Regions from separate parts of the Mesorhizobium sp. M5C.F.Ca.ET.164.01.1.1 genome, predicted to be linked through region 3. Evidence: predicted binding sites of a transcription regulator. Region 3 holds the regulator's gene; each other region holds the start of a gene.
The links. The regulator PhoB, encoded in region 3, activates phosphate uptake and scavenging genes when phosphate is short. The targets are predictions, from matches to a motif close to TGTCATNNANCTGTCAT.
Positions count from the first base shown of each region.

Region 1: EN807_RS20265 (LTA synthase family protein) is a predicted target of PhoB. The motif match lies at 3,155-3,171, and genes of this name have one in related genera.
Region 2: EN807_RS28795 (esterase-like activity of phytase family protein) is a predicted target of PhoB. The motif match lies at 4,851-4,867, and genes of this name have one in related genera.
Region 4: ppk2 (polyphosphate kinase 2) is a predicted target of PhoB. The motif match lies at 5,008-5,024, and genes of this name have one in related genera.

Region 1 covers NZ_SRTG01000002.1:746,469-753,623, forward strand. Annotated here, with positions in the region: gene rpsR (30S ribosomal protein S18) at 160-408, opposite strand; gene rpsF (30S ribosomal protein S6) at 408-902, opposite strand; gene EN807_RS20265 (LTA synthase family protein) at 1,202-3,145, opposite strand; gene fabD (ACP S-malonyltransferase) at 3,393-4,334, shown strand; gene fabG (3-oxoacyl-[acyl-carrier-protein] reductase) at 4,393-5,130, shown strand; gene EN807_RS20280 (acyl carrier protein) at 5,320-5,556, shown strand; gene fabF (beta-ketoacyl-ACP synthase II) at 5,591-6,853, shown strand; gene mltG (endolytic transglycosylase MltG) at 6,956-7,155, shown strand, end outside.
Region 2 covers NZ_SRTG01000008.1:108,678-115,832, forward strand. Annotated here, with positions in the region: gene EN807_RS28785 (vitamin B12-dependent ribonucleotide reductase) at 1-1,692, shown strand, start outside; gene EN807_RS28790 (endonuclease domain-containing protein) at 1,943-2,338, opposite strand; gene EN807_RS28795 (esterase-like activity of phytase family protein) at 2,592-4,790, opposite strand; gene EN807_RS28800 (GH25 family lysozyme) at 4,981-5,997, opposite strand; gene EN807_RS28805 (hypothetical protein) at 6,221-6,445, opposite strand; gene EN807_RS28810 (GFA family protein) at 6,580-6,978, opposite strand.
Region 3 covers NZ_SRTG01000001.1:1,525,634-1,532,788, reverse strand. Annotated here, with positions in the region: gene EN807_RS07455 (sugar ABC transporter permease) at 1-693, opposite strand, end outside; gene xylF (D-xylose ABC transporter substrate-binding protein) at 836-1,876, opposite strand; gene EN807_RS07445 (ROK family protein) at 2,137-3,384, shown strand; gene phoB (phosphate regulon transcriptional regulator PhoB) at 3,558-4,247, opposite strand; gene phoU (phosphate signaling complex protein PhoU) at 4,264-4,971, opposite strand; gene pstB (phosphate ABC transporter ATP-binding protein PstB) at 5,010-5,825, opposite strand; gene pstA (phosphate ABC transporter permease PstA) at 5,838-7,155, opposite strand, start outside.
Region 4 covers NZ_SRTG01000006.1:150,475-157,629, reverse strand. Annotated here, with positions in the region: gene EN807_RS26335 (DUF6163 family protein) at 199-621, opposite strand; gene EN807_RS26330 (enoyl-CoA hydratase/isomerase family protein) at 618-1,661, opposite strand; gene hemB (porphobilinogen synthase) at 1,868-2,899, shown strand; gene EN807_RS26320 (dihydrofolate reductase family protein) at 3,118-3,762, shown strand; gene ppk2 (polyphosphate kinase 2) at 3,999-4,919, opposite strand; gene EN807_RS26310 (aldo/keto reductase) at 5,181-6,224, shown strand; gene EN807_RS26305 (glycosyl transferase family 90) at 6,259-6,951, opposite strand.

The sequences.
Region 1 (7,155 bases), on a different contig from region 3:
GCGGCAGTTAGAGGTCTTCACCTCAACCCGGGATTTTCAATGCATGTCGCCCAAAAGTGGTCCCGGTTTTGGGACAACGACATGCATCGATCAAGTTCAACCCTGCGGCGCCCGTCGCCGTTGGGTAAAGCGGGCGGCGAACCGCCCGCTGAAAGAGTGTTAGCGAACCACGTAGGGCAGCAGTCCGAGGAAGCGGGCGCGCTTGATCGCCTTGGCGAGCTCGCGCTGCTTCTTCTGGCTGACGGCGGTGATGCGCGACGGCACGATCTTGCCGCGCTCGGAAATGTAGCGCTGCAGAAGACGTACGTCCTTGTAGTCGATCTTAGGCGCGTTTGCTCCGGAGAACGGGCAGGTCTTGCGGCGGCGATGGAACGGGCGCCGGGTCGGGATCTGGTTGATGTCGACCATTATTCTGCACCCCCTTCAACACCTTCGCGCGGACGGCGCGGACCACGATCTGCACCGGCATCGCCACCGAAACTGCGCGGCGGGCGATCGCCACGGTCGCCGCGATCGCGGTCGCCGAACGAGCGTGGACCGCGGTCACGGTCGCCGAAGCCGCCGCGTTCCGAGCGCTCTTCGCGCTTCTGCATCATCGCCGACGGGCCTTCCTCATGTGCATCGACCTTGATGGTGAGGAAACGCAGCACATCCTCGGACAGGCCCATCTGGCGCTCCATCTCGTTGAGCGCGGCCGGCGGGCAGGTGATGTCCATCAGCGTATAGTATGCCTTCCGGTTCTTGTTGACCCGGTAGGTGAGGGACTTCAGTCCCCAGTTCTCGACCCGGCCGACGGACCCGCCATTCGCGGAGATGACGCCCTTGTACTGTTCGACAAGCGCATCGACCTGCTGCTGCGAGAGGTCCTGCCGGGCAAGAAACACATGTTCGTAAAGAGCCATATTGTTCTTTGCCTTTCTTCGTTTCTCTCCCGGTTCCGCGGCAAAAGCCTCTGCAACTTCTCTGACCCGCCGATCCCTAGAGGGGGCGGGGAAGAAAGGAGCATGACGAGACGGTCGAGAGCGGAGACACGGGAGGCGGAAGCGCTTCTGGCTCCACACGAAGGTTTCGAAAAACCTCCGGCCCTCCGTTCAGCCCCCAGCAAGGACCGGCAGATTGCGGGCGTCTATACAGGAATTTGACCGCAAGGCAAGGGCGAGCAGAAAACCCGCCGCTCCAAGGACGATACGTCGCGGCATCTTCAGCTTGTATGCGGGACGCGCTTGTTCACCGTTTCCGGGAAGAAATCGGGCGCCGCATGGCGCTTGCCGAACATCATGTCGTATTGCAGCAGACGGAAATCGCGAATGGCCGGATCGATCTTCTTCTGTCGCGCCCAGTCGGGCGTGTCCTCGCCCGTCGGCGTCATCAACAAATTACGATCGACGACGCTGTAGCGCTCGCGCATCTGGCCGAGGAAGCCGGTGTAATAGGGATGGCTGATCCCGGCCGTGGTCAGGATATGGTAGGGCAGGAAAGCCGGACTTACCGCGCCCATGTCCGCGGCCGGCCCGGTGCGGTTCGACCATACGACCAGCGGCGTCTGGTGATGCAGCAGCATCTGGTCAGGCGGCTCTTTGCGCGGCGCGACATTATCCTTGAGGAAGCCGGTCTCGACATAGACCGGGCCGAGCGGCGGCAGATGGTCGCCGAAGAAGGCGATGACTGTCGGCCGTTGGCGATTCTTCGCCCATTCGACAAGGCGCTCGAGGCCCTTATCGGCGTCGGATGCACCCTCGGTGAAGCTCAGCAGTGAATCCTTTGCCCACTGGCTGGTCGGCGCCTGCACCTTGTGGGTCGGATTGTAGTAGCGATTCGGCTCGTAGGGTCCGTGATTCTGCAGGCTGACGGCGAAGAAGAAGAGCGGATCGTCGGTGGCATCCGCCTCGCGGATGATCTCGTCGGTCATCGCCGCGTCCGAGGCCAGAGGACCGCGCTTTTCGAGATATGGCATATTTTGTTCCGACTTGAAGTCGTCGAAGCCGAAATCCGCATAGACCGGCGTGCGGTTCCAGAACCAGCTCGTCCCCGGATGGATTGCGCGCGTCTCATAGCCCTGGCTCTTCAGGAACGTCGCCATCGACGGCACCGGCGCGCGGACATATTGCTGGTAGGGGATGCTGCCGGCCGGCAGGAAGGCGTTGGAAAAGCCGGTCAGCGCCTCGAATTCGACATTGGCGGTCATGCCGCCGAATTCGGGTGAGAACATGTAGCCCGAGCGCAGCGCCCGCACATTGGGAATCGGATCGGGCGTGATGGTGACGCCGGGCAGCTCAGTCGGATCCCAGAAGGATTCGCTCATGACGATGATGATGTCGGGCTTCTCGGCCGGTACCGAGGCCGTCACATCAGGCCTGTCGATCGCTGCGATCGACTTGCCGGAATAACCGGCAGGCGCCGAGACATGGGCCATCGGCACATTGAGCGCGAAGGCGAGCGCGAAACCGTTGGAGGCGTAGTTTTCCTTCTGGTCCCACATGATCGGGATGATCTGCAGCCGGTCACGCGTCCACGAGAAGGTTGCATAGTCCATGATCGAGACGAAGAAGGCGAGCAGCGGCACGGTCAGCGTCAGCCGGGCCAGGCGCCCCTTGCGGCTGAGCACCGGTACCCGGCGACGCCAGAGCCGCCAGCCATAAACGAGCAGCGACAGGCTGCCAACGATGCCGATCGCCAGAGCGATGGCGGTTCCCGGACGTTCGCGCACCAGCAGCGGCATCAGCGCCACGATCTGGCGTGAATAGAGGAAATCGGTCGGATAGAGCGGATCGCCGAGATAGAGCGATTTCTGATGGCCGACAAAGGCCAGCGCCAGCGTCAGCGGCGCGACGATCATCAGGCTCTGGTGGCTGCGGCCGAGCACGGCGTCGAGGCCGACCAGGATCAGCGCGAAGATGATGATGGTGGTCCAGCCCGGCTTGAAGGGCTGCAGGAAGAAGGCGACGGTACCGGCAAAGTCGCCGCGCACGATCAGTTCGATCGCAAAAACCAGGATGGTGGCGGCGAGCAGGCTGACGAGGCCATAACGAATAACAGGCCATTTCCGGCCCGGCAGATAGCCAGTGGCCGGATCGCCTTCCAGAAACTGTGGCGCGGCTTTGCCAACGCCCTTCCTAGTCCTTGCCACCTTAGTTCCCCCGACCATACACAAAAGTGTCATTGAGCTGTCATCGATATGTCACGAAAAGCTAGCGCCTGTGGCTGAAATATGAAGAGCCAGCAAACGAATCGTGAGCGATTTTCATCATGAGTGATCGAAAAAAAGCCTGTTGGAACAGGTACTCGGCCAGCGATACCGAGCCGGAGCGACCCGGGTCGGGCTGCCAGCGGACTTGACTTGCCTGCCCGCCTTGCGTCACAGGCAGGAAAAATCAGCCGCTTGGGAGCCACACATGGCCGTTGCATTCACCTTTCCGGGACAGGGCAGCCAGGCTGTCGGCATGGGCAAGGACCTCGCGGACGCCTTTCCCGAATCGCGACATATCTTCGAAGAGGTCGATGACGCGCTTGGCGAAAACCTGTCGAAGCTGATCTGGGAAGGGCCGGAAGAGAGGCTGACGCTGACCGCCAATGCCCAGCCGGCGCTGATGGCTGTATCGCTCGCCGCGATCCGGGCGCTGGAATCGCGCGGCCTCTCGCTGAGGGACAAGGTCGCCTATGTCGCCGGCCACTCGCTCGGCGAATATTCGGCACTTGCTGCCGCCGGTTTCGTTTCGGTGGCCGATGCGGCCCGGCTCTTGCGTATCCGCGGCAATGCCATGCAAGCGGCTGTGCCGGCCGGTGAAGGCGCCATGGCGGCGATCATCGGGCTGGAACAGGCCGATGTCGAAGACGCCTGCGCTGAAGCGGCCAAAGATTCAGTTTGCCAGATCGCCAACGACAATGGCGGTGGCCAACTGGTGATCTCCGGCGCCGGCGCGGCGGTCGAACTGGCGGCGAGACTGTGCATGGAAAAGGGCGCCAAGCGGGCGCTGATGCTGCAGGTCTCGGCGCCCTTCCATTCGGCGCTGATGGCACCGGCGGCCGAGGTCATGCGCGAGGCATTGGCCGAAGTCACGAAGAGCGCGCCGTTCGTGCCCGTGGTCTCCAACGTGTCGGTCACTCCGTCCAGCGATCCGGACGCAATCGCCCGCCGCCTGGTCGAACAGGTGACCGGCCGCGTGCGCTGGCGCGAAACGGTGGAATGGTTCGACGCGAATGGCATTGCGACGCTTTACGAGGTGGGCGCCGGCAAGGTGCTGTCGGGACTGGTGCGGCGCATCAACCGCGATATGGGCACCGGCGCCGTCGGCACGCCGGCGGATGTCGACGCGGCGCTGGCGGCGCTCGCATAACCAACCGAGATTTGACCCCGCCCGCAGGGTGTTCTCTCTTAGATCAGGAGATCAAGACATGTTCGAATTGACCGGCCGCAAGGCCCTCGTCACAGGCGCATCGGGAGGCATCGGCGAGGCGATCGCCAGGGTGCTGCATGCGCAGGGCGCCGTCGTCGGCCTGCACGGCACCCGCGTCGAAAAGCTGGAGACGCTGGCGGCCGAACTCGGCGACCGGGTCAAGCTGTTCCCGGCGAACCTTTCCAATCGCGACGAGGTCAAGGCGCTCGGCCAGAAGGTCGAGGCCGATCTCGAAGGCGTCGACATTCTCGTCAACAATGCCGGCATCACCAAGGACGGTCTGTTTGTACGCATGGCGGACGCCGACTGGGATACGGTGCTCGAGGTCAATCTGACCGCCGTGTTCCGGCTGACCCGCGAACTCACCCATCCGATGATGCGGCGCCGGCATGGCCGCATCATCAACATCACCTCCGTGGTTGGCGTCACCGGCAATCCCGGCCAGACCAATTACTGCGCCTCCAAGGCCGGCATGATCGGCTTTTCCAAGTCGCTGGCGCAGGAGATTGCCACCCGCAATATCACGGTCAACTGCGTCGCCCCCGGCTTCATCGAATCGGCGATGACCGACAAGCTCAACGACAAGCAGAAAGAGGCGATCATGGCGGCGATCCCGACACGGCGCATGGGCACCAGCGCCGAAGTCGCTTCGGCCGTCGCCTATCTCGCTTCCAACGAAGCTGCCTATGTCACCGGCCAGACCATTCACGTGAATGGCGGCATGGCGATGATTTGACAGTTGCGGGAAAACACCCCTTTTCGCCTTGGACCTAGCCCGATTTTCGTGTAATGCGGCCCGCAACCCGGCGGTTCGGGCAAAAACCGGTCCGGTGCCGTTGCGTTTCCGACAGGACCATCTTTCAGCTTGATTAGCGGCATTCCGCCCGCTAACGAAGACAGACAAACAAAAGACGAGGATGCCCAAATGAGTGACACCGCAGAGCGCGTCAAGAAGATCGTTATCGAGCACCTTGGCGTCGATGCCGACAAGGTGACGGAGCAGGCGAGCTTCATCGATGATCTGGGCGCGGACAGTCTCGACACGGTCGAACTCGTCATGGCGTTCGAAGAAGAATTCGGCGTCGAGATCCCGGACGATGCGGCCGAAACCATCCTGACTGTTGGCGATGCGGTGAAGTACATCGATAAGGCTTCGGCCTGACGCTATTTGCAGTCACCACTGAGGAGGACCTGCGATGAGGCGTGTCGTCGTCACGGGCCTTGGGCTGCTTTCGCCGTTCGGCGTGGGCTTCGAGCATGGCTGGAAGGAGCTTCTGACCGGCCGCAGCGCAGCCAAGCGCATCACCGAGTTCGAGGTGGAGGATCTTGCCTGCAAGGTCGCCCACGTCGTTCCCCGCGGCAATGGTGAGAACGCCACCTTCAATCCCGAGGCCATTCTCGAGCCGAAGGAACTGCGCAAGATCGGCGATTTCATCCTCTACGGGATCGCGGCCGCCGACGAGGCGCTGAAGGATTCGGGGTGGGCGCCGAAGTCCCATGAGGAGCAGTGCGCCACCGGCGTGCTGATCGGCTCCGGCATCGGCGGCATCGAAGGCATCGCCGAGAACGCGATGATCCTGAAGGAGCGCGGTCCGCGCCGCATCAGCCCGTTCTTTATCCCCGGCCAGATCATCAATCTCGTCTCCGGCCAGGTTTCGATCAGGCATGGGCTGAAAGGCCCCAACCACGCCGTCGTCACCGCTTGCTCCACCGGCGCGCATGCTATCGGCGATGCAGCTCGGCTGATCATGTGGGGCGATGCCGACGTGATGGTCGCAGGCGGCGCGGAAGCGCCGGTGACCCGGCTGTCGATCGCCGGTTTCGCCGCTTGCCGGGCGCTGTCGACCGACCGCAACGAAGCTCCGGAAACGGCCTCGCGTCCCTATGACCGTGACCGCGACGGCTTCGTCATGGGCGAGGGTGCCGGCGTCGTCATTCTGGAGGAGCTGGAACACGCCAAGGCGCGCGGCGCCAAGATCTATGCCGAGGTCACCGGTTACGGCTTGACCGGCGATGCCTATCACATCACCGCGCCGGCCGAAGATGGCGACGGCGCCTTCCGCTGCATGGTGGCGGCGCTGAACCGGGCCAAGCTGACGCCCGCAGACGTCGACTACATCAATGCGCACGGTACCTCGACCATGGCCGACACGATCGAGCTCGGCGCCGTCGAGCGGCTGGTCGGCAACGCCGCGTCGAAAATATCGATGTCGTCGACCAAGTCGTCGATAGGCCATCTTCTGGGTGCGGCGGGCGCCGCCGAGGCGATCTTTTCGATTCTCGCCATTCGCGACAACATCGCGCCGGCCACCATCAATCTCGACAACCCGGAGCGAGAGACGGCGATCGACCTGGTGCCGCACAAGCCGCGCTCCCGCCAGATCGACGTGGCGCTGTCCAACTCCTTCGGCTTCGGCGGCACCAACGCCTCGCTGATCTTCCAGCGCTACAATGGCTGACCGGTCAGCCGGCCGGCACGGCGTATGCGTGCCGTCAATTTTGCCATATTCGCCCCTACTCTGCCCAAGGGGATTCGTTGCAAGACCAAGCGGTAGGGCGCCATGAACACGAATGCGGCGGACAACGGGGAATTCGGGCAACGGTCCACACCGTCGAGTCCGATCGTGCCGAAGACGGCCAGCGAGGCATTGCGGCCCGAAGCCGGCACGCCGCCGCCCAAGCGCTCGCGCGCCTCGCGCAGCCAGTTCGTTGTGTTCATGAACTTCGTCATCTCCTTGGTGATGCTGTTGATTCTGGCGGC
Region 2 (7,155 bases), on a different contig from region 3:
TTCGCGCTGGTGAAGTTCAAGAAGCTGGCCGGCGGCGGCTATTTCAAGATCATCAACCGCGCCGTGCCGGAAGCGCTGCGCACGCTGGGCTATTCGGAAGCGCAGATCGCCGAGATCGAGGCCTATGCGGTCGGCCACGGCAACCTCAACCAGGCGCCTGGCATCAATCCCGGCTCGCTCAAGGCAAAGGGTTTTACGGACGACAAGATCGCGGCACTCAATGCGGCGCTGAAGTCGGCGTTCGACATCAAGTTCGTCTTCAACCAGTGGACGCTGGGTGCGGACTGGGTGAAGGAGACGTTTGGCTTCACCGACGAGCAGCTCAACGATTTCTCGTTCGAGATGCTGCCGGCACTTGGTTTTTCGCGCAAGGACATCGAGGCCGCCAACATCCATGTCTGCGGGGCGATGACGCTGGAAGGCGCGCCGTTCCTGAAGGCCGAACATCTGCCGGTGTTCGACTGCGCCAGCCCGTGCGGCAAGATCGGTAAGCGTTCGCTGTCGATCAACAGCCACATCCAGATGATGGCGGCGGCCCAGCCCTTCATCTCCGGCGCCATTTCCAAGACCATCAACATGCCGAACGACGCGACGGTGGAAGACGCCAAGGGCGCCTACATGCTGTCGTGGAAGCTGGCGCTGAAGGCTAACGCGCTCTATCGCGACGGCTCTAAGCTCTCGCAGCCGCTCAACGCCTCGCTGCTTGCGGACGTCGAAGACGACGAGGACGAGGCGATCGAGCAGCTGATCGCGGCACCCGCCGCACAGCGCGCCGTGCAGGTGACCGAAAAAATCGTCGAGCGCGTCGTGGAACGCCTTTATCGCGATCGCGAGAAACTGCCGAACCGCCGCAAGGGCTATACCCAGAAAGCGGTCGTCGGCGGCCACAAGGTCTATCTCAGGACCGGCGAATTCGACGACGGTCGGCTTGGCGAGATCTTCATCGACATGCACAAGGAGGGTGCGGCCTTCCGGGCGATGATGAACAACTTCGCCATCGCCATCTCGCTCGGCCTGCAATACGGCGTGCCGCTCGACGAATATGTCGAAGCCTTCACCTTCACCAAATTCGAGCCGGCCGGCATGGTGCAGGGCAACGACGCGATCAAGAACGCCACGTCGATCCTCGACTACGTGTTCCGCGAGCTTGCCGTGTCCTATCTTGCGCGCCACGACCTCGCCCATGTCGACCAGTCGGATTTCGACAAGACCGCACTCGGGCGCGGCATCACCGAAGGCAAGGCGACGCCCTTCTCCAAGGGACTGACTCGCGGCGTCTCACCGGTCAAGCTGGTGTCGGGTGCCGAGCCCAAGGGCTTCGGGGGTTCAAGTCCCTCTCCCGCTACCGTCCCCACTCGTTCGGCGCCGACGGCGTTCTCAGGCTCCAATGTGCTGGCGCTGAAGCCGGCCAGCGACGAAGCCATCGCCTACAAGCGCGACTATGAAGAGCGCGCCAGGGAACTGGTCGAAGAGATCGCCGAGGAAGAAGCCGAGGCTTCGGGGGAGCTGTTCACCGATGCCGCCGCGCAGGAGGCCGCCGAGGCGAAAGCGCTCGCCGCGACAAGGCGTCAGCAATCGCTGATGCAGGGCTACACCGGCAACGAATGCTCGGAATGCCACAATTTTACGATGGTGCGGAACGGGACGTGCGAGAAGTGCGACACCTGCGGAGCTACGAGCGGGTGCAGCTGAGGAGAATCTGCAGCGCTGGAACGCAACATCATCGGCCCCGGTCGTAAGATCGGGCCGAAATGTTTTTAAGGGCCGTGATCCGACGCAGCCTTCCCTTCTGCCCTTGTGGGAGAAGGTGGCCGAGCGAAGCTCGGTCGGATGAGGGGTGTTCCAGCTTGGCACGGACGGCGATCCTTCCAGCACCCCTCAACCGTCTCGGCGCTGCGCGCCGATCCACCTTCTCCCACAAGGGGAGAAGGGCAAGACTGTGCTACCGCCACGGTTGCAAATTCTCATCGCGGACATAAGCGATGATGGTGTCGCAGACGGCGTTCAAGTCCCGCAGCACGTCGTCGTTCCAGAAACGCAGCACGTCGTCGTTCCAGAAACGCAGCACGCGAAAGCCCCTCGCCTTCAATTCGGCGTCTCGTTCCCGATCGTAGTTCGAGTCCGCATGCTGGCTGCCGTCGATCTCGACGATCAGGCTGGCCTCGGCGCAAACGAAATCGGCGATGAATTTGCCGACAGGAACCTGACGCCGGAATTTGATGCGATCGAGCCTGCGTCCGCGCGGCTCGTGCCACAGGCGGTCTTCCGCCTCCGTTGGCTCGCGGCGCATCGAGCGAGCGAAATCACGTTTGGTCGGAGCAACGGGCTGGGGTGGCATGGGGCGAGATTACCAGCCTTGGCGCTCCGTCCAGCACCATCGTCACGCAAATCGCTGACATTCGAGATTGGCTAAAGCGCGGAATGCCGCGCCTTCCCTTCTCCCCCTGTGGGAGAAGGTGGCCTCGCGAAGCGAGGTCGGATGAGGTGTGTTCCAGCTTGGCACCGACGGCCCTCCGTCCAACACCCCCTTTCCATCTCGGCGCTGCGCGCCGATCCACCTTCTCCCACAGGGGAGAAGGAAAGAATTGCCCTCAGTTTACGGCGCTGATGTTGCCCAAGCGGAGAAACAGCGTTTCGCCGGAAGAATCGTCGACGCCGTCATTGTCGGTGGCGACGAAGATGTCGCCGTTCTTGTCGATGGTGAAACCTTCGACCTTGTCGATGACATAGCCGTTGGTGGCTGATTTCAGGTCGCCGATGATGTCGCGCACCAGCGTCTTTTCGACCAACGGCAGTTCGCCGCCGAGCTTGGCAGGTTTGAAGGCATCGAGCGCCACCGAATAGACGCGCTTCACCTTGGCCAGGGCGCCGATCTGGTTGTCGCGTTCGAGGATATAGAGCTTGCCGTCATGCGCGGTGATCTCCGACAGCCCCATCCAGCCAGCCTCGGTCGCTTCGAGTGGATAGCGCACCGCCGACCATTCCTTGGCCTTCGGCTTGTAGGCCAAAAGCTTGACCTGGCCCTTCGCATCGTCGGCCCATTCACGCTGCATTGCCATCACCAGCGTCAGGTCGTCGCCCTCGCCGATGGTGGTGATGCCTTCGAGACCGAAGCGGGTCTGGTGGGCGAGCAGGTCCATCGGGAAGCCGATTTCCTGCTTGATCTCGCCCTTGTCGTCGACGCGCAGGATGGCGTGCGGGACGAGCTTTGCCGGATCGCCTTCATTGGCCAGCCAGAAGCCGCCTTCACCATCGGCGACGATGCCTTCGATGTCGAGCTTCTGCGCAGGATGGCCGCCACGCGTGACAATGGTCTTGCCGGTAATCAGCGCCGGCGTCTGCGTGGCATCGATCTCGAAGATCGAGGGCGCGTTGGCGTAGAACGAGTCCGAGGCCGCGAAGAGCTTGCCGGCAGTGTCGCCGGCCGCGAGCGCCGAAAGCGCACCCCAGCCGAGCGGCGTGCCGTCTGCCGTGAGCTTTGCCGTGATCATCGGGTAAGTGGCGGGACCCTCGGAGCGCTCGTAGATCATCACGTGCGAGCGGGCGAGCCCGTCCTCGACCAGGTCGGCCTCGTTGGCGGTGACCAGGAGATTGCGCGAGGGGATCGCGACCAGGCCTTCCGGACCGATGCCGGACGGCAGGATCTGGACAAACTGAGGCTCAGCACCCGTGTCCTTGTAGACGCCGACAACGGAGCCACGCTCCGAAGCGACGAAAATCAGTCTGTCTTCGCCGAAGGCGCCGGTATCGAGACCTTCCGGCTCGATGCCCTTCTTGTTGCGGTCATCGGGATAATGGCCGGCATTGGCGACCTCGTACTCGAAGGACGGACCGGATTCGTAGACAACCTCGCCCTTCTTGCTGAAGATCGTGAAGCCGCGCGAGCCGCCCTTGTAGTCGCCTTCGTTGGCGACGACGAGACGGTCATTGTCGAGCCATTTTACGGCGTCGGGTTCGCGCGCGACGTTTTCCATTTTGCCATCGAAGGAGAAGGCGCCGTTCTTCTTGGTGTCGATCTTATCCAGCGTGACGGAGCCTGCCGAGAAGTGCGTGACGATCGCGCCGGTTTCGGCGTTGACGATGGCGACGTGGTTGTTTTCCTGCAGGGTGACCGCTATCTCGCCGGCTTCGTTGAAGGCGACGAATTCCGGCTCCGGATCTTCCGCTGCAACTTCGGCGATGCCCGCCAGGTTCACACTCTTCATCGTCGCGCAATCAGGCTCGCCTTCGGCAAGCGTGAAGATCTTGAGGTCGCCCGCCGGCATCTGCGGAATTTCTCCGTCGTTCAGCTCCTCGTCGCGCTCGTTCTCGATGGCGATGGCCACGAACTTGCCATCCTTGCTGAACGCCAGCGAGTCCGGTTGACCGCCGAGGTCGCAGGTGCCTTCGATCGCCTTGGAGGCAAGGTCGATGACGGTGAGGTTGCCCGAAGGCTTGGCTTTGCTCTCCGACGTGTTGACGCCAGCCAGCACCTTGCCGCCAATGACCACGACCGAGGTCGGCTCGCCCTCGATCTTGACGATGCCGCCGGCCTTGGGCGCCTTGGGGTCAGTGATGTCGATGAAGCCGACGGCGCCGAGCGGGCTGTCGGAATAGACCAGCGTCATGCCGTCTTCGGTCGCCGTTATGATCTCGGACGAAGTCGGCGTGGTCTTCTCGACGTCCGCCGGGAGGTTTCCGGCGACGGCGAAGCTCGCGACCCGGTTGAACATCATGTCGGCATGGGCCGGCAGCGAAACGGAGGCAGCAAGCGCTGCCGTCAAGACGAAAAGCGCGGAATGGCGGGGCACGGGTGGCGTCTCCTGTTCGAATGGAAGCCACCTGCTTTGGGGGAACGACATTTCAAAGCGATGACGGATCCATGACAGTTCCGCGACAGGCGGTCAGGGTCCCTCGATATTCACCTCATGCTGGCCTGCAAATGGCGGCTTCCTGCGGCCGCGATCGGCACCCCGCAGGGCGAGCAGCAAGAAGGAACCCCTACTCCGCCTCGGCCACCATCTGCCGCCCACCAACCCAGTTCCGCCAGGCTCTCTCGTCGCCGTGGAAGACGTTGAGGTCGATGCGGCCTCTCACGCCGTGCGACAGGCCGGAGCCGGAATACTGCCAGAACACCCATTTGCGGCCGGGATAGACCTTTGACGGGTGCTGTGCCACCGCACGCAGCCAGAACGGATAATCCAAGAACGCGCCTCTGAGATTGTCGCGGTAGAAATCAGGCGCGGTGTAGATGATGGGCCGCTGGCCGTAGTGGCGCTCGAGCTTGTCCATGAACACCTGCATCTTCTCCAGCACCTTTTGCCGCGACGGCCGCCGCTTGCAGCTGGATTCGCCGTTCCACTCGACATCGATCACCGGCGGCAAGGCGCCCTCGACCCTCGGCACGTTGCGGATGAACCAGTCGGCCTGCTCGCCGGCGGTGCGGCACCAGTAGAAGAAATGATAGGCGCCGCGCTTGAGGCCGGCGGCGTCGGCGTTGCGCCAGTTCTTCATGAACATCGGATCAAGATGATCGCCGCCATCGGTCGCCTTGATGTAGGCGAAGTTCGCGCCCTGCCCGCGCAGCTTTGCCCAGTTCACGTTGCCCTGCCAGCGTGAAACGTCGACGCCGTGAACGGCGAGGTGTCTGGGCGAGGCCTTGCCGAAGTTGATCGGCTTGGCGTCACGAAAACGGTAGCGCTGGACCGGCTCGGCGAGGATCGGTGCTGCCCGTGCCAGCCGCTTCGGCGCCACCAGGGCAATCGGCTCGACGGGTGGTTCGATGCTGTCGGCAGGCTCTGGAGTGGCCATCGCCACAGTCTGCTCCGTCGCCTCTTCCTGCGCGAAGTCGGGTGCGGCATCGGCCGCACCGACCGACGCCACCGGCGCGGGCGGCCGCACAACGGAGCTGGTCGTCTCGCTGGACGGCACTTGCAGCGCGTCGACGCCGGACGTGGATGTGCAGCCGGCAAGGCAAAGTGACGCGATCGAGAAGATGACGACGCCTGATAACCGCATCTGGACCTGTACGCAGAACACAACAGACCGAGGGCAAGACAACGCCGCCGGACAACCGATCCAGATTACTAACGAGAAATTGCCAACAAAGTTTGAATCAAATTGTTAGGACGAGAGCTGGGCAATACATGGCGCCCGCTTTATCACCGTAGCGGTGAGAGCTTGGAAACGACGGCAGGACGGAGACGGCGCGAACGATCGCCGACGCCTGCAGGCCCGCTGCCTAGCCGCACAGCCACAGCTTGTGGCAGCTCTCGGCTACCATGTGAGCGGGCGGTATGAAGCGGTCGGTGACGGGGCGATCGTTGACGACCGGTGCGTCATCCCGGCGAACCTTTTCTTCAAGTAGCGAGCGAAGCTCGGCCGGCTGTACGCGGTCACGCTCCATCACGAGCTTGACCATAGGATCGCTCAAAAGCTCATCCAGGGTGTTGATTCTGTCTTCCATCCGTCGCCTCCTCGACTGCCGACCCGCACGTAATAGATAGGCGGCAATGATGGCTCGCCAATGACGCTTTGCCGGCTATCTCGTGTCCCGGATGAAAAAATTGGGCACGCTTTACGCTTCAGTTCGCCTGCGCTTCAGTTCGGGGGTGGCGCGCCTTCATATTGCGGCAGTCCGTCGTCGAGTGGCACCCAGGGCTGCTTCGAGGCGGTCCACATATGCATCTGCGGCCTAAATATCGAAGGGTCGTCGAGCGAGCCTGAGGTCACGCCGATGATGCCGGCGGAGTCGCGCCGGGAAAACATCGTCGTGCCGCAGCGGGGACAAAAGCCGCGCTTGAGATCGGGCGAGGAATTCACCGTCGCCACCGGCCCGTCGATGGTCACGTCGTCGATGCGGAACAGCACGCGTGCGTTGAAGGCCGCGCCCAGCGCCTTCTGGCAGAGCCGGCAATGGCAGACCCGCTCGTTGATCGGCGTGGCATCGGTGCGGTAACGCACCGCGCCGCACAGGCAGCCACCCTGATATCTCGCCATTACCTGCGCCCTCTTTCTGAAGATTGTCTGCAAGGTAGCTGCCGGCACAGCAGCGTCAATTGAAAAGCCTTGATAGGGCCATCTATAGCTGTGATGCGGGAGATGCCATTGGCCCCGAGGACGTGTGCCGGGATTGCCAATGCTTATCGCCGGCTTCAGAGGGATAAGCCTGTCCAG
Region 3 (7,155 bases):
GAACCGCTTGCGCTGCGACCGGCCGTTGAGCAGCATCAAGGCGACGGCCACACAGGCGAGAATGCCAACGATCCAGCTTGCGGTTGCCCCGATCGAGCCACGCGGCCCGCCACCCATGAGCTGAAAGGTGGCGTCGAGCGGCGCGACGGTGCGCCCGCTCGTCATCAGCCACGCCATGCCGCGCCAGATCAGCAGGCCGCCCAGCGTCACGATGAAGGCCGGAACCTCGAGATAGGCGATGATGAAGCCCTGGAGCGCGCCGATCATGAGGCCGAGCACCACGCCGGCAGCCAGTGCGATGATCCATATCCAGGGATTTCCAAGCTGGAACCCCATGACCCGGATGAGGAATTCGGCCTGCGCGACGCCCATCACCATGCCGATCACGCCTTCGACGGAGCCGACCGAAAGATCGATGTTGCGCATCACGATGACCAGCACCATGCCGGTCGCCATGATCGCGACCGAGGAGGTCTGCACCGACAGGTTCCAGAGGTTGCGCGGCGTGAGGAAAAGCCCGCCCGACAGGATGTGGATTCCAACCCAGATGACCAGCAGCGCGCCGACCATGCCGAGCATGCGTATATCGAGCTCGGTTGCCTTGAGGAAGCGGCCGACCGGGCTGAGCTCGGATTCACGCGCCCGATCGGCGCCTGTATCGGCGGCCGGCGTGTTGGAAGTCGTGTCGGTCATGATGTCCTCCCACCGGTTTGCCGTCTGCCGCGGATGCCGGAAGCAGCTTGGAAGTTATCTGCGAGAAGCGGAAAAACAATTCTTTTTGAAAAAACGCCGCGGCGTGAAGCCGCGGCGTTTCAGGCTTCTTGCGAAGGCCGGATCAGTTGCAGACCGGGACAGTGCCCGCCGCCACGCCGGCGCAGACCTCTTCCTTCTCGATCCAGCCCGCGTCGATGACGACGTCGAGATTGTCTTTGGTGACGGCAATCGGCGTCAGGAACAGCGATTTGACGACATTGCCGCCCGGCGTGGCGAAGTCCTTGACGCCGGCAATGTCTGTCATCTGCTTGCCGTCGGCCAGTTGCGAGGCGATCTCGGCGGCGTTCTTGCCGAGCTCGCGCGCGTCCTTCCACACCGACACCGTCTGTGTGCCGAGCGCGATGCGGTTCAGCGCGGCATGGTCACCGTCCTGGCCCGACACCGGGACGGATCCGGCCAAGCCTTGCGCCGTCAGCGCCGCGACGACGCCACCAGCGGTGCCGTCATTGGCGGCAACCACCGCATCGACCTTGTTGTCGTTGGCGGTCAGGAACTGTTCCATGTTCTTCTGGGCGTTGGCGGGAAGCCAGCCGTCCGTATAGGCCTCGCCGACATTCTTGATCTTGCCGCTGTCGATGGCATCCTTGAGCACTTCCATGGAGCCGGCGAACAAGAAATCGGCATTCGGATCGGCGCCCGAGCCCTTGATGAAGACGTAATTGCCTTCCGGCGCCACCTTGAACACTTCGCGGGCCTGCATGCGGCCGACTTCCTGGTTGTCGAAGGTCAAATAGAAGACGTCCTTGTTCTCGATCAGCCGGTCATAGCCGACGACCGGAATGCCTTCGTCCAGCGCCTTCTGCACCGCCGGCCCGATGGCCGAGGCATCCTGCGCAAGGATGATCAACGCGTTGGCGCCCTGCGAGATCAGGCTCTCGACATCGGTCAGCTGCTTGCCGGGATTGGACTGTGCATCGGCGGAAATATACTTGTCGCCGGCGGCCTCGATCGCCGACTTCATGGCGGCTTCGTCAGTCTTCCAGCGCTCTTCCTGGAAGTTCGACCACGAAACACCAATGACCTTGTCCTTCGCCTGTGCGACCGACGCGAGCGTCAGCGACATGGCGACCCCCGCCAGGATGGCGGCTGTGAATCTCTTCATGATATTCCTCCCTACGCCGCGTACGGCGCGACCAACTGGCCCGAAGGCCGGCACAAAGACTCTTTTTTTCGAGCCTCGAAAAAATACTGATCCAACGCCGAAGCACTGTCAACATGAATTCTGATGGATTTTAATCTCCTGCCGGCTTTTTTTCGAGTCTCGGAATAAACAATGACAGGTCCTTCTGGTTCTGCCAGTATTTGTCGGCCTGACGGCTTCCGATTCATGAGCGGCCGCGGCAATAGGGAGGAAGCAAAACAATGTCGGTTGGGATCCGCCATGACGATTTGCGCCGGCGCAACCGGGCCATGGTTATTTCGGCCGTACGCCGCGCAGGCCAGCCGTCGCGGACCGAGATCGCCGCAACCACCGGCCTCAGCCATTCGACCATATCGGCGATCTCTTCCGACCTGATCCAGGAAGGCATCCTGGCCGAGACCAAGGCGAGTGAGACCGTCTCGCTGAAACGTGGCCGGCCGCAGGTTGGCCTCAGCCTCAATCCGGAAGCCGCTGCGGTATTGGCTGTCGTATTGTCGCTGAATTTCCTGTCGATCGCTGTCATCGACTATGCCGGACAAGTGGTCGCCGAGGAACAGCGCCGGCTGGACACGCTGACCATGTCGCGCGACGAGCTGATCGACGAATGTGTCGCCATCGTCCGGCGCCGGCTCGAAGACCCCGACCTCGACGTCCAAAGCGTCGCCCGCATCGCGCTGGCGATCCAGGGTATTACCGATTCCCATGCGCGCGCCATGTTATGGTCGCCGATCACGCCGCAGACGAACATCGCCTTCGCCGACATTCTGGAACGCGAGTTCGACATTCCGGCCATCATGGAGAACGACTGCAACATGATGGCCGTGGCGCTGCGCTGGCGCGACCCGGATCGCTACCGCGACGATTTCATCGCCATCCTGCTCTCGCATGGCATCGGTATGGGGCTGGTGCTGAAAGGCGAGCTGTTCACCGGCACCCATTCCTCAGGCGGCGAATTCGGCCACATGATTCATCGGCCGGGCGGCGCGCTTTGCCGCTGCGGGCGGCGCGGTTGCGTCGAGGCTTATGCCGGCAACTACGCTATCTGGCGCAACGCAAGGCAATTGAGCGAAAACGCCGAGCCGGTCGCCGATGTCAGCGACGCCGAGATGCGGGCACTGGCGGCCCGGGCGCGCGAGACGGACGGACCGGAGCGCGAAGCCTACCGCAAGGCCGGCGAAGCGCTCGGCTTCGGGCTCGGCAGCCTGTTCGCGCTGATCGATCCGGCGCCGGTCGCCATGGTCGGTGCCAGCGCTGCCGCCTTCGACCTGATTGAGCCGGCCCTGCGCGAGGCCATCGCCCAGACCGCCGGCGGCCAGCATTCGGGTTCGATTTCCTTCGACACCGAGCCGAACGAACTGCCGCTGATCCGAGAAGGCTGCGCCATGCGGGCGCTGAGCTTCGTCGACCAGGAGATCTTCGCGCCGAGCATCCAGGCACGAGCCGGCTCGGTCGGAAAGAACGTGGCTTGAATTCGAAGGCAGGGATCCCCGGATCGCGACTTGGGGTGTGTTGAGATTCAGGTCAGGCCGAGTCGAGAATGGGGGTTCCGAGAACCGGAGCGGAGCGTAATTTCGGGTACGTGAGCACCGGAAGCGCAGGAAGCCGCCGTTCGCAGGCCGGAATCACCCGTATCAGCACATCCCTAGTCTTCCCTGATCGCATAGCCCGCGCCGCGGATGGTGCGGATGACATCGGGCATGCGACCATTGTTGACCGCCTTGCGCAACCGGCCGACATGGACGTCCACCGTGCGCTCGTCGATGTAGATCGTCTCGCCCCAGACATTGTCGAGCAACTGGCTGCGCGAGAAGACCCGACCCGGGTGCCGCATCATGAATTCGAGCAGCCGGAATTCGGTCGGCCCGAGCCGGATCTCGCTCTTCTTGCGATAGACCCTGTGCGATTCGCGATCGAGCATGATGTCGCCGACCTTCAGCACGCTGGACAGTACTTCCGGCTTGGCGCGGCGCAGCAGCGCCTTGACCCTGGCCATGAATTCCGGTGTCGAGAACGGCTTGACCAGATAGTCGTCGGCTCCGGTGGAAAGGCCGCGCACCCGGTCGCTCTCCTCGCCGCGCGCGGTCAGCATGATGATCGGCAGCCGCTCGGTTTCGGGACGCACCCGAAGGCGCCGGCAAAGCTCGATGCCCGAAACCGCCGGCACCATCCAGTCGAGCACCAGCAGATCGGGCACGTTTTCCTGCAGCCGGATTTCGGCCTCGTCGCCGCGCGTCACCACCTCGACCTGATAGCCTTCGGATTCCAGATTGTAGCGGAGGAGGACGCCCAGCGGCTCTTCATCCTCCACCACCATGATGCGCGGCGCGATCATCGGCCGGTCACTCCTGTCATGTCGCCGGCGCCGACATCGTCGTTTCGTCGAGCTTCGGGCGATCCGCCGGCAATTGCTGCCCGGTCACGACAAAGTAGGCGTTTTCGGCGATGTTGGTGACATGATCGCCGATACGCTCGAGATTCTTGGCGCAGAACAGCAGATGCGTGCAGGCGGTGATGTTGCGCGGATCCTCCATCATGTAGGTCAGGAGTTCGCGAAAAACCGCCGTGTATTTCACGTCGATCTTCTGGTCGTCGGCGCGCAGTTCTTTCAACGCGCCGGCATTGCGCGACACATAGTGCTCGACCACGCCGCGGAGCTGCTCGAGAACGAGATCCGCCATCGCGTCGATGCCGTGCGAGAGATTGCGCGGCGTGGCGCTCTGCCCGACTGCGCTGACCCGCTTGGCTATGTTCTTGGCCAGGTCGCCGATGCGCTCGAGATCGCCGGCCATGCGGATTGCGCCAACCACGGCGCGCAGATCTTGTGCCATCGGCTGCCGCTTGGCGATCAGGGTGATCGCGCTATCGTCGAGTTCGCGCTGCCGCGCATCCATGATGGCGTCGTCCGAGACAACACGCTGCGCCATCGCATTGTCTGACGCAAGCAACGCGCGGATCGAGGCTGCGACCATCGCGGCGGCGAGCTCGTCCATGTCGCGGATCAGCCTGTCGATGTGCTCCAGTTCCTCGTCGAAAGATGCGACGGTGTGTTCACCCATGATCCTGTCCTCGTGTTCGAAATTCGCCGCCGGACCGCTCAGCCGAATCGGCCGGTGATGTAGTCCTGGGTGCGCTTGTCGTCGGGATTGGTGAACATCTTGTCGGTCGCGCCCTCCTCGACCAGATAGCCGAGATGGAACATCGCCGTGCGTTGCGACACGCGCGCTGCCTGCTGCATCGAGTGGGTGACGATGACGATCGTGTAGTTCTGGCGCAGTTCGTCGATCAGTTCCTCGACGCGGGCGGTGGCGATCGGATCGAGCGCCGAACAGGGCTCGTCCATCAGAATCACTTCCGGCGACACGGCGATAGCGCGCGCGATGCACAGGCGCTGCTGCTGTCCGCCGGAGAGACCGGTGCCCGACTCGAGCAGGCGATCCTTGACCTCGTTGAACAGACCGGCCTTCTTCAGGCTCGATTCGACGATGCCGTCCAACTCGGACTTGCTCCTGGCCAGGCCGTGAATGCGCGGACCGTAGGCGACGTTTTCATAGATCGACTTCGGAAACGGGTTCGGTTTCTGGAAAACCATGCCGACGCGAGCTCGTAGCTCGACGACATCGATTTTCGGGTCGTAAACATCCTCGCCGTCGAGCGTGATCTTGCCGCTCACCCGCGCGATATCGATCGTGTCGTTCATTCGGTTCAGGCAACGCAGGAAGGTCGACTTGCCACAGCCCGATGGGCCGATCAACGCCGTCACCTGGTTCTCGCGGACATCGAGGTCCACGTCGAACAGAGCTCGCTTCTCGCCGTAATGAACAGAGACCTTTTCGCCCTTCATCTTGATCGAAGGGGCATTGGTTGCGCTGCTCAGTTTCTGTTCGACGCCGGCTTCCGTCATGATGTTCATATCCTCTGCTCCTTACCAGCGCCGCTCGAAGCGCCTGCGCAGTATCACCGCAATGGCGTTCATGATGACCAAAAACAGCAGCAAAATCAAAATCGCCGCCGAAGTCTTCTGCTGGAATCCAGCTTCCGGGAAATCCGCCCACATGAATATCTGCACCGGCAGGATCGTCGCGGGATCGGTAAAGCCGCCGGGAATGTCGACGATGAAGGCGACCATGCCGATCATCAGCAACGGCGCGGTTTCGCCCAGCGCATGCGCCATTCCGAGAATGGTGCCGGTCATGATGCCCGGCATCGCCAGCGGCAGGACGTGATGGAATACGGTCTGGACCTTGGACGCTCCGATGCCGAGCGCCGCCTCGCGGATCGACGGCGGCACGGCGCGCAGCGAAGCGCGCGAGGCGATAATGATGATCGGCAGGGTCATCAGCGCCAGCACCATGCCGCCGACCACCGGGGCTGAGCGCGGCATGCCGAAGAAATTCAGGAATACGGCAAGTCCAAGCAGGCCGAAGACGATCGAAGGCACCGCCGCCAGATTGTTGATATTCACTTCGATGATCGTCGTCAGCCGGTTCTTGGGGGCAAATTCCTCAAGATAGATCGCCGCCGAAACCCCGATCGGGAAGGCGATGGCGAGCGTAACGATCATGGTCAGGAACGATCCGACGACCGCGCCCCAGACACCGGCCAGTTCCGGCTCGCGGCTTGCGCCGGTGAAGAAGAAGATCGAGTTGAATCGGCTTTCGATTAGGCCGGCGCTCTTCAGCGTGTCGAGCCAGACGATCTCCTTGTCGGAAATCTTTCGCGATGCTTCCGGCCTATCGATGACGCGCAGGAATGCCTGGCCGCTCGCAGCGGGCGCCGTGCTGTCCAGCGCCTCGATCACCGTGCCCTTTGCGACCGCCGTCCCACTAGGCCCCGGCGACAGCGCGGTGAGCTTGACCGTGCCGCCGTTGAACACGACCAGCAGCGATGATGCACCGCTCGTCAGCGTGAGCATGCCGTTTTCGCCTTCGGTCGCACCACGGCCGCGCGCCAGCGCCAGCATGGCGTCGTCGCCGAAGGTCAGATCGATGTCGCCGCTGGTTTCCGAAGGCGTGACGCTTGTCGAAATCGCTTCGTCCGAACCGACGTCGGCAAGCAACCCCTTAAGATAGAGGTCGGCAAAATCGTCAACTGGAACCGCATAGTCCACCGTTCCTCCGAGCATCCCCGGATCAGCCGCAATATCCTTGCGCAGGAAGACGCCTGTGCCGGTGGAAATCAGCCCGCGCAGCAGACGCCTGTCCTGACGGCTCGTAATATCCGGAAATCTCGCCGTAAGCGCT
Region 4 (7,155 bases), on a different contig from region 3:
ACTATCGAATACTCATAAAATTCGACTTAAACGCTAGGGCTAACAAGAGCTTACCGGTAAGAGGTTTCGAAAGAGGCTTAACGAAGGGTCACCCGAACAAGGATGATTAACCTAAAGATTTAGCCAATGTTTCCGGGCGAAATTTGCGCGTCCAATGGGACGCGCGGCGCTATTCTTGTTGAGTATCGGTCCAATGCTCTATTGCCGGCTCTGGCGCTTCTGCATCCAGATCACCACGCGAAAGACGATGTAGAGCAGCGCCACCGCCGCATGCGAGGCGAGGATCAGCGGCCGGTGGCCGAAGAGCTGGGGAAAGCCGGCATACATGACGATCTCGGTCGCCGCGCAGATGAACCAGATCACCGGCCCCCAGGAGGCCAGCATCCACAGACCGGCGGCGGCGAAGGGGAAGAAGACGGCGAGCGTCACCGCCGCCACCTGCCAATGCACCGGCATCAGGTCGAAGCGCCAAAACGAGCCGGGATAGAAGCCGATCAGCCGGATCCAGTACAAAATCCCGAACAACAGGCAGTAGCCCGATATGACGCGCTGGAACCAGGCGAAGATGACCTCGACCGTCGAGGGCTGGAGCACGACGCGTCTCGACGTGACGTCGCTCACAGCTCGAGTTCCCGTTCGCCGAGCGGAGCAAAATAGGCATCGACCTCGGCAGCACTGACGTCGTCGATGCCTGCCGGCCGCCATTGCGGCGTCGAGCCCTTGTCGATGATGGCAGCGCGGATGCCTTCGTAGAAATCGTGGCCGGCAAGCATACGGTTGAGGATGCGGAATTCCATCCGCATGCACTCGTCCATCGATAGTGTCAGCCCGTGGTTGATCTCGCGCCAGGCGACATGCAGACTGGTCGGCGAGCGGGTGCGGATCGTCGCCAGCGTCTTTGCCGCGAACGCATCGGCGGGTGCGGCGCGCTCCAGGCTGCCGATGACGTCACCCAGCGACGCTTGCGCGAAATGCCGGGCGATCGCTTCCAGCGTCTGACTGTCAGTCTCGCGGCGGGCCGGGACGGAAAAGCCGCGCAGCGCCGATTCCGGGTCGCCGGTCGCGACCAGCCGGTCGAGAAAACCGGCCTGGTCCTGCGCCTTGATCGTATGCGTCGCCAGGCCCGACCACAAAGCGTCGCCATAGCGGATGCGGTTTCCGGTCAGGGCCAGATACATGCCGAAACTGCCGCCAAGGTTCGGCAGGAGATGACTGGCGCCGACATCCGGGAAAAAGCCGATGCCGACTTCCGGCATGGCGAATTGGGCGTTTTCGGTCAGCACCCGATGCGAACCGTGGAACGAGATGCCGACGCCGCCGCCCATGACGATGCCGTCGATCAGGGCGACATAGGGTTTTTTGAACCGCGCGATGCGGGCGTTCAGCCGGTATTCGTCGGCGAAGAAATCGACCGGCGGCTTTCCCGCCTGGCCGGCCTCGTAGATGTGGAGGATGTCGCCGCCGGCCGAAAACGCCCTGCCCTCGGCCTTGACGCCGACGACGTCGACGCCGTCGTCCCGCTCCCAGGCGCGCAGCGCCTTGTCGAGCGCCTTGACCATGCGGTGGGTGACGGCATTGAGCGCTTGCGGCCGCGTCAGCGTGACGATGCGGGCCCTGTCCAATCGTTCGAAGCGGATCTCGTCGCTGCCGCCAAAATCCATCGCCTGACATTCCCTCCCCTGCGCCGCCGGGACTGAAGTGCTAAAGCGTGGCGCATGGGTGCGTCAATGCCAAGGTCAATCCTGTCCTGCAACGGTCAGCCGGATTTGGTATACCGATATCCAGGTAATGCCAGCCTGGCACAATCGTGGCGCATTGGTCAGCGGCGGAAGCTCGTGGTAAAAGCTGCCGATCCGGAGTTTTGGCGATGAACAAATTCACCCCAGCAAAGCCTGCCGGCGCGCGCAGCGTCGACGAGATCACCGGCAGCCGCCGTTTGCGCCGCATGCGCAAGGCCGACTGGTCGCGCCGCCTCGTCCAGGAGAACCGGCTCTCCGTCGACGACCTGATCTGGCCGATCTTCGTCGTCGATGGGAAGAATATTCGCGAACCGATCGCCGCCATGCCCGGCGTCTTCCGCCTGTCGCTCGACCTTGCCGTCAAGGAGGCCGAGCGCGCGGCAAAGCTCGGCATTCCGGCGATCGCCACCTTCCCGAATGTCGCGCTCGGCCTGCGCGACCAGACCGGCTCGCATATCCTCGATCCGGAAAACATCATCAACCGCGCCACGCGCGCCATCAACCACGCGGTGCCAGAGATCGGCATCATCACCGACGCAGCGCTCGATCCCTTCACCTCGCACGGCCACGACGGGATCTTGCGCGACGGCATCATCGTCAACGACCAGACCGTGGAGCAGGTCACTGCGGCTGCCGTCATCCAGGCGGCGGCCGGCGCCGATATCATTGCCCCTTCCGACATGATGGACGGCCGCATCGGCGCCATCCGCGACGCGCTCGACGCCAATGGTTTTCAGGATGTGGCGATCATGTCCTACGCGACGAAATTCGCCTCCGCTTTCTACGGGCCCTATCGCGAGGCGGTCGGCACCGCCGGCCTGCTCAAGGGCGACAAGAAGACCTACTATCTCGACCACGCCAATTCCGACGAGGCCGTGCGCGAGGCCGAGCAGGACCTCGCCGAGGGCGCCGACATGCTGATGGTCAAGCCCGGCCTGCCCTATCTCGACATCATCCGCAGGCTGAAGGACGAATTCCGGATGCCGACCTTCGCCTATCAGGTGTCGGGCGAATATTCGATGATCAAGGCGGCTGCCGCCAATGGCTGGATCGACGGCGACAAGGCGATGTTGGAATCGCTGCTAGCCTTCAAGCGCGCCGGCTGCGACGGCATCCTCACCTATTTTGCGCCCGAAGTGGCGGCGATGCTGGAGGGGTAGCATCCCCTTCAGCCGAACATTGGTTCGCGGCGCGAACAATAGCCGGCGATCCGCTTCGACATACAGGACAATTTCAGTTTCCGGCCGGTGAAACGCAGCGAGAGTCGCCTGGCTCTTCGCTTTCGCCTTGCCGTGTTCCAAACACCGCTTGCAAATCGCAATCAGTTAAGCTACCAATAACTGATTGCATAACGCAACTGGTTATCGAGGAGGCTCTCATGTCCAAACTTCGCGTCAACGCTTTCACCCTGTCGATCGACGGCTTCGGCGCCGGTCCTGACCAGGATCTCAGCAATCCTCTCGGTGTCGGCGGAGAAGATCTGCACAAATGGATGGTCGGCACCCGCACATTTCGTCAGATGGTTGGCAAGGAGGGCGGCACCATTGATACCGACGAGGCGTTCACCGTGCGCAGCTTCGAAAATGTCGGCGCCTGGATCCTGGGCCGCAACATGTTCGGCCCGATCCGCGGCGAATGGCCTGACGAGAACTGGAAAGGCTGGTGGGGCGACAATCCACCATACCACGTACCGGTCTTTGTGCTGACCCACCATCCACGCGACCCTATTGTGATGGAAGGCGGCACGACTTTCTATTTCGTAACCGACGGCATCCACTCGGCGCTGGAACAGGCGAAGGCGGCGGCCGGCGGCAAGGATGTTCGGGTCGGCGGCGGCGTCGCCACCATCCGGCAATATCTGCAGGAGAAGCTGATTGACGAGATGCACCTGGCGGTGTCGCCGCTGCTGCTCGGCAAGGGTGAGAACCTTTTTGCCGGCCTCGACATGCTCAAGCTCGGCTATCAGTGCACCGAACAGGTGGCGACGCCGCTTGCCACGCACGTCATCATCAAGCGGGCTTAGCTAGCGGCACTTCTGCAACGTTGGTGATTGGCGAAAGCCCATTTCTCCCCGTCACTATACGGGGAGAAATGCGCGGCAGTGCAAAGAGGGGCGGCGCGATCGATCGAAGATTGCGTCAGAATGAGCTTGGCCCACGCAGTAACTTGGCCGGGTTCAACTGCCGAGGTCGGCGCCGCCCCTCATCCGCCTGCCGGCACCTTCTCCCGGTATACTGACGGGGAGAAGGGAACCCTGCCTCAATACTTCTCCGGTACATACAGCTCGCGCGGCAGCACCTGGCGCTCGTATTCGGGATTGAAGACGCGGTCGGGCAGCGTGATCTCTTCGTGCGGCACTTCTTCATAAGGCATCTGCTTGAGGAGATGATCGATGCAGTTCAGCCGCGCCCGCTTCTTGTCGTTGCCTTCGACGATGAACCAGGGGGCTTCGGGAATGTTGGTGCGGGCGAACGTCTCTTCCTTGGCCTTGGTGTACTGCTCCCAGCGCACGCGCGACTGCAAGTCCATCGGCGACAGCTTCCACTGCTTCATCGGATCATGGATGCGCATCTGGAAACGCATCTGCTGCTCCTCGTCGGTGATGGAGAACCAGTATTTGACCAGCGTGATGCCGGAGCGGACGAGCATGCGCTCGAACTCCGGCACGTCGCGAAAAAACTCCTCGACCTGATCCGGTTCGGCAAATCCCATCACCTTTTCGACGCCGGAGCGGTTGTACCAGGAGCGGTCGAACAGCACGATCTCGCCGCCTGCCGGCAGATGCGGGACGTAGCGCTGGAAATACCATTGCGACTTTTCGCGTTCGGTCGGCGCCGGCAAGGCTACGACGCGGCAGATGCGCGGATTGAGCCGCTGGGTGATGCGCTTGATGACGCCGCCCTTGCCGGCCGAATCGCGGCCCTCGAAAACCACGACCAGCTTCTTCTTGTGATATGCCACCCAGGACTGCAGCTTGATCAATTCGGATTGCAGCGTGATCAGGTCGCGAAAATATTGCTGGCGATCCATCGAGGGCGGATGCGCTTTCTTGTAGATCTTGGCGATCTCCAGCGACAGCGCCGGTTCCGACATTTCCAGCTCGTAATCTTCGTCAAGCGTGTCGGCGAGCTCCGCCTCCAGCCAGTCCTTGGCAGGAGAATTCTGTTTTGCTTCGGTCATTTATGCTGCTCCGCGTGCGAGCCCCTGTCGGCGTCCGGCCTGCCGGCCAAGACCGAACACCTTGAGCCGACTTGCATACAGGCCGGCAATGACGGTTTTATTGCAGCCGGCCTGTGTGCCGGCTCGCGCAAATCCGGGAGATGTGATCGATCGGCCTCCAATGGCATGCACGACAAGCGGCTCCGATTGTCCTACAAATGCCAGGCTCCCCTCGGGCGGCCTTCGAAGCAGCCCTTCTCAACGCAATTGCGAGGATCTGACATGGAATACCGCACTCTCGGCCGTTCCGGGCTGAAGGTTTCGACGCTGACCATGGGCACCATGACCTTTGGCGGCGCCGGCGCATTTTCGGCGGTCGGCAAGACCGATCTCGACGAGGCGCGCCGGATGATCGACCTCTGCATCGATTCCGGCATCAATCTCATCGACACCGCCAATGTCTATTCGAACGGGCTTTCGGAAGAGATCATCGGCGAAGCGCTCGGCGGCAAACGCAAGGGCGATGTGCTGATCGCCTCCAAGGCGCGAATGCGGATCGGCACGGGCCCCAACGACGAAGGGCTGTCGCGCTACCATCTGATCCGCGAGTGCGAGAAGAGCCTGAAGCGCCTCAGGACCGACGTCATCGACATCTATTTCCTGCACGAATGGGACGGCACGACGCCGCTCGAGGAGACCATCGCCGCGCTCGACACGCTCGTCAGCCAGGGTAAGGTCCGCTATGTCGGCTGTTCCAACTATTCCGGCTGGCAAGTGATGAAGGCGCTGGGGATCAGCGACCGCCAGCACCAGCCGCGCTTCGTCACCCAGCAGATCCACTACACGCTGGAAGCACGCGAAGCCGAATATGAACTGCTGCCGATCTCGGTCGACCAGGGGCTTGGCGTGTTGGTGTGGAGCCCGCTCGCCGGTGGACTGCTGTCCGGCAAATACCACCGCGACCAGGCCACCTCCCGCCAGCTCAGCGGCTGGACGGAACCGCCGATCCGTGATGAGGACCGGCTGTGGCGGATCGTCGATGTGCTTGCCTATATCGGCAAGAACCATGGCGTCTCGGCAGCGCAGGTGGCGCTTGCCTGGCTGCTCGGCCGGCCGGCCGTCAGCTCGCTGGTGATCGGCGGACGGACCGAAGCGCAGTTCAAGGACAATATCGCCGCTGCAAGCCTGGTGCTGACCAGCGATGAGCGCGCACGCCTGGACGCTGTGAGCCGCCCGCCCGTCCTGTATCCCTACTGGCACCAGCAGTTCACGGCAAAGGACCGGTTTGGTCCGGCCGATCTGGTTCTTGACCGGGAAGATATCTGACAACGGTCCGGATCTGGTCGAAGGTCGCCGCGGGTTAGCCTGAGATAAAACGCCAGACCTCGGGATCAGACTCGATCTGGCCGCTGAGCACGAAGTACTTGTAGAGCACGAGCAAGCAGATCGCCTGCTCGGCCCGTTCGTCGGCGAACTTGCGGCAATAGGCGTTGGCGGCGGCAACGATGCGCTCGGCCTCGGTCGGATGACGTTCGAGATATTGCACCCGCTCGGCAAGATTCGTGAAATCAGGTTCGAGCGGCACATAGTGAACATCGGCCACGAGTTCGCTTTCGGCGAACCATGTCTCATATGTCGGCGGCGGCATCAGGCACAGCGAATTCGAACTCATGATCCATTTTAGGTTGGTCGCCACATCGTTGCCTTCGAGCGAAATGATATAGCGACAGCGCCGCTGCTGATCGATGCTCAGATAAGGTTTGCGATATTCCGGCGCTGCCGTCGGTTTGGGCGTGCCGACATCGCAAAAGGGCAGATCGCGCGCGGCCTCGAGAAGCAAGGTCCTTATCGGGTTGTTGAGCTCGCCGCGCCACACCGCAACCGGAAGCTTGTCCGCGAAGGCTACATCGTCGGCGGGCATGTGGAAGTGGCGGAACTTGTTGAGCTTGAACAGGACCCCGTTCCTGTTGTCGCCGGCGATCGGCCGATCCTTGACGATCGACGGCATCGCAGGCACTTCGATGACGTCGCCGAATCCGAGGTCGATGCGCAAATCGGGATCGAAGTAGCGGGCAAATTCCTTCAGATCGTAGTTTACATGCTCCGGCCTCTCGGCAGCCGGCTGACCGGCACGGCGCCGGCGCTCGGCGCGAAAGGCGCCTTTAACCTATTGTAATAATTGAGACGCGCGCGGACCGATCCATCCGAAAGCCTGGCCTGATCGAGCAGCCCGGCGAGCCTGCGGCGGAACATCGCC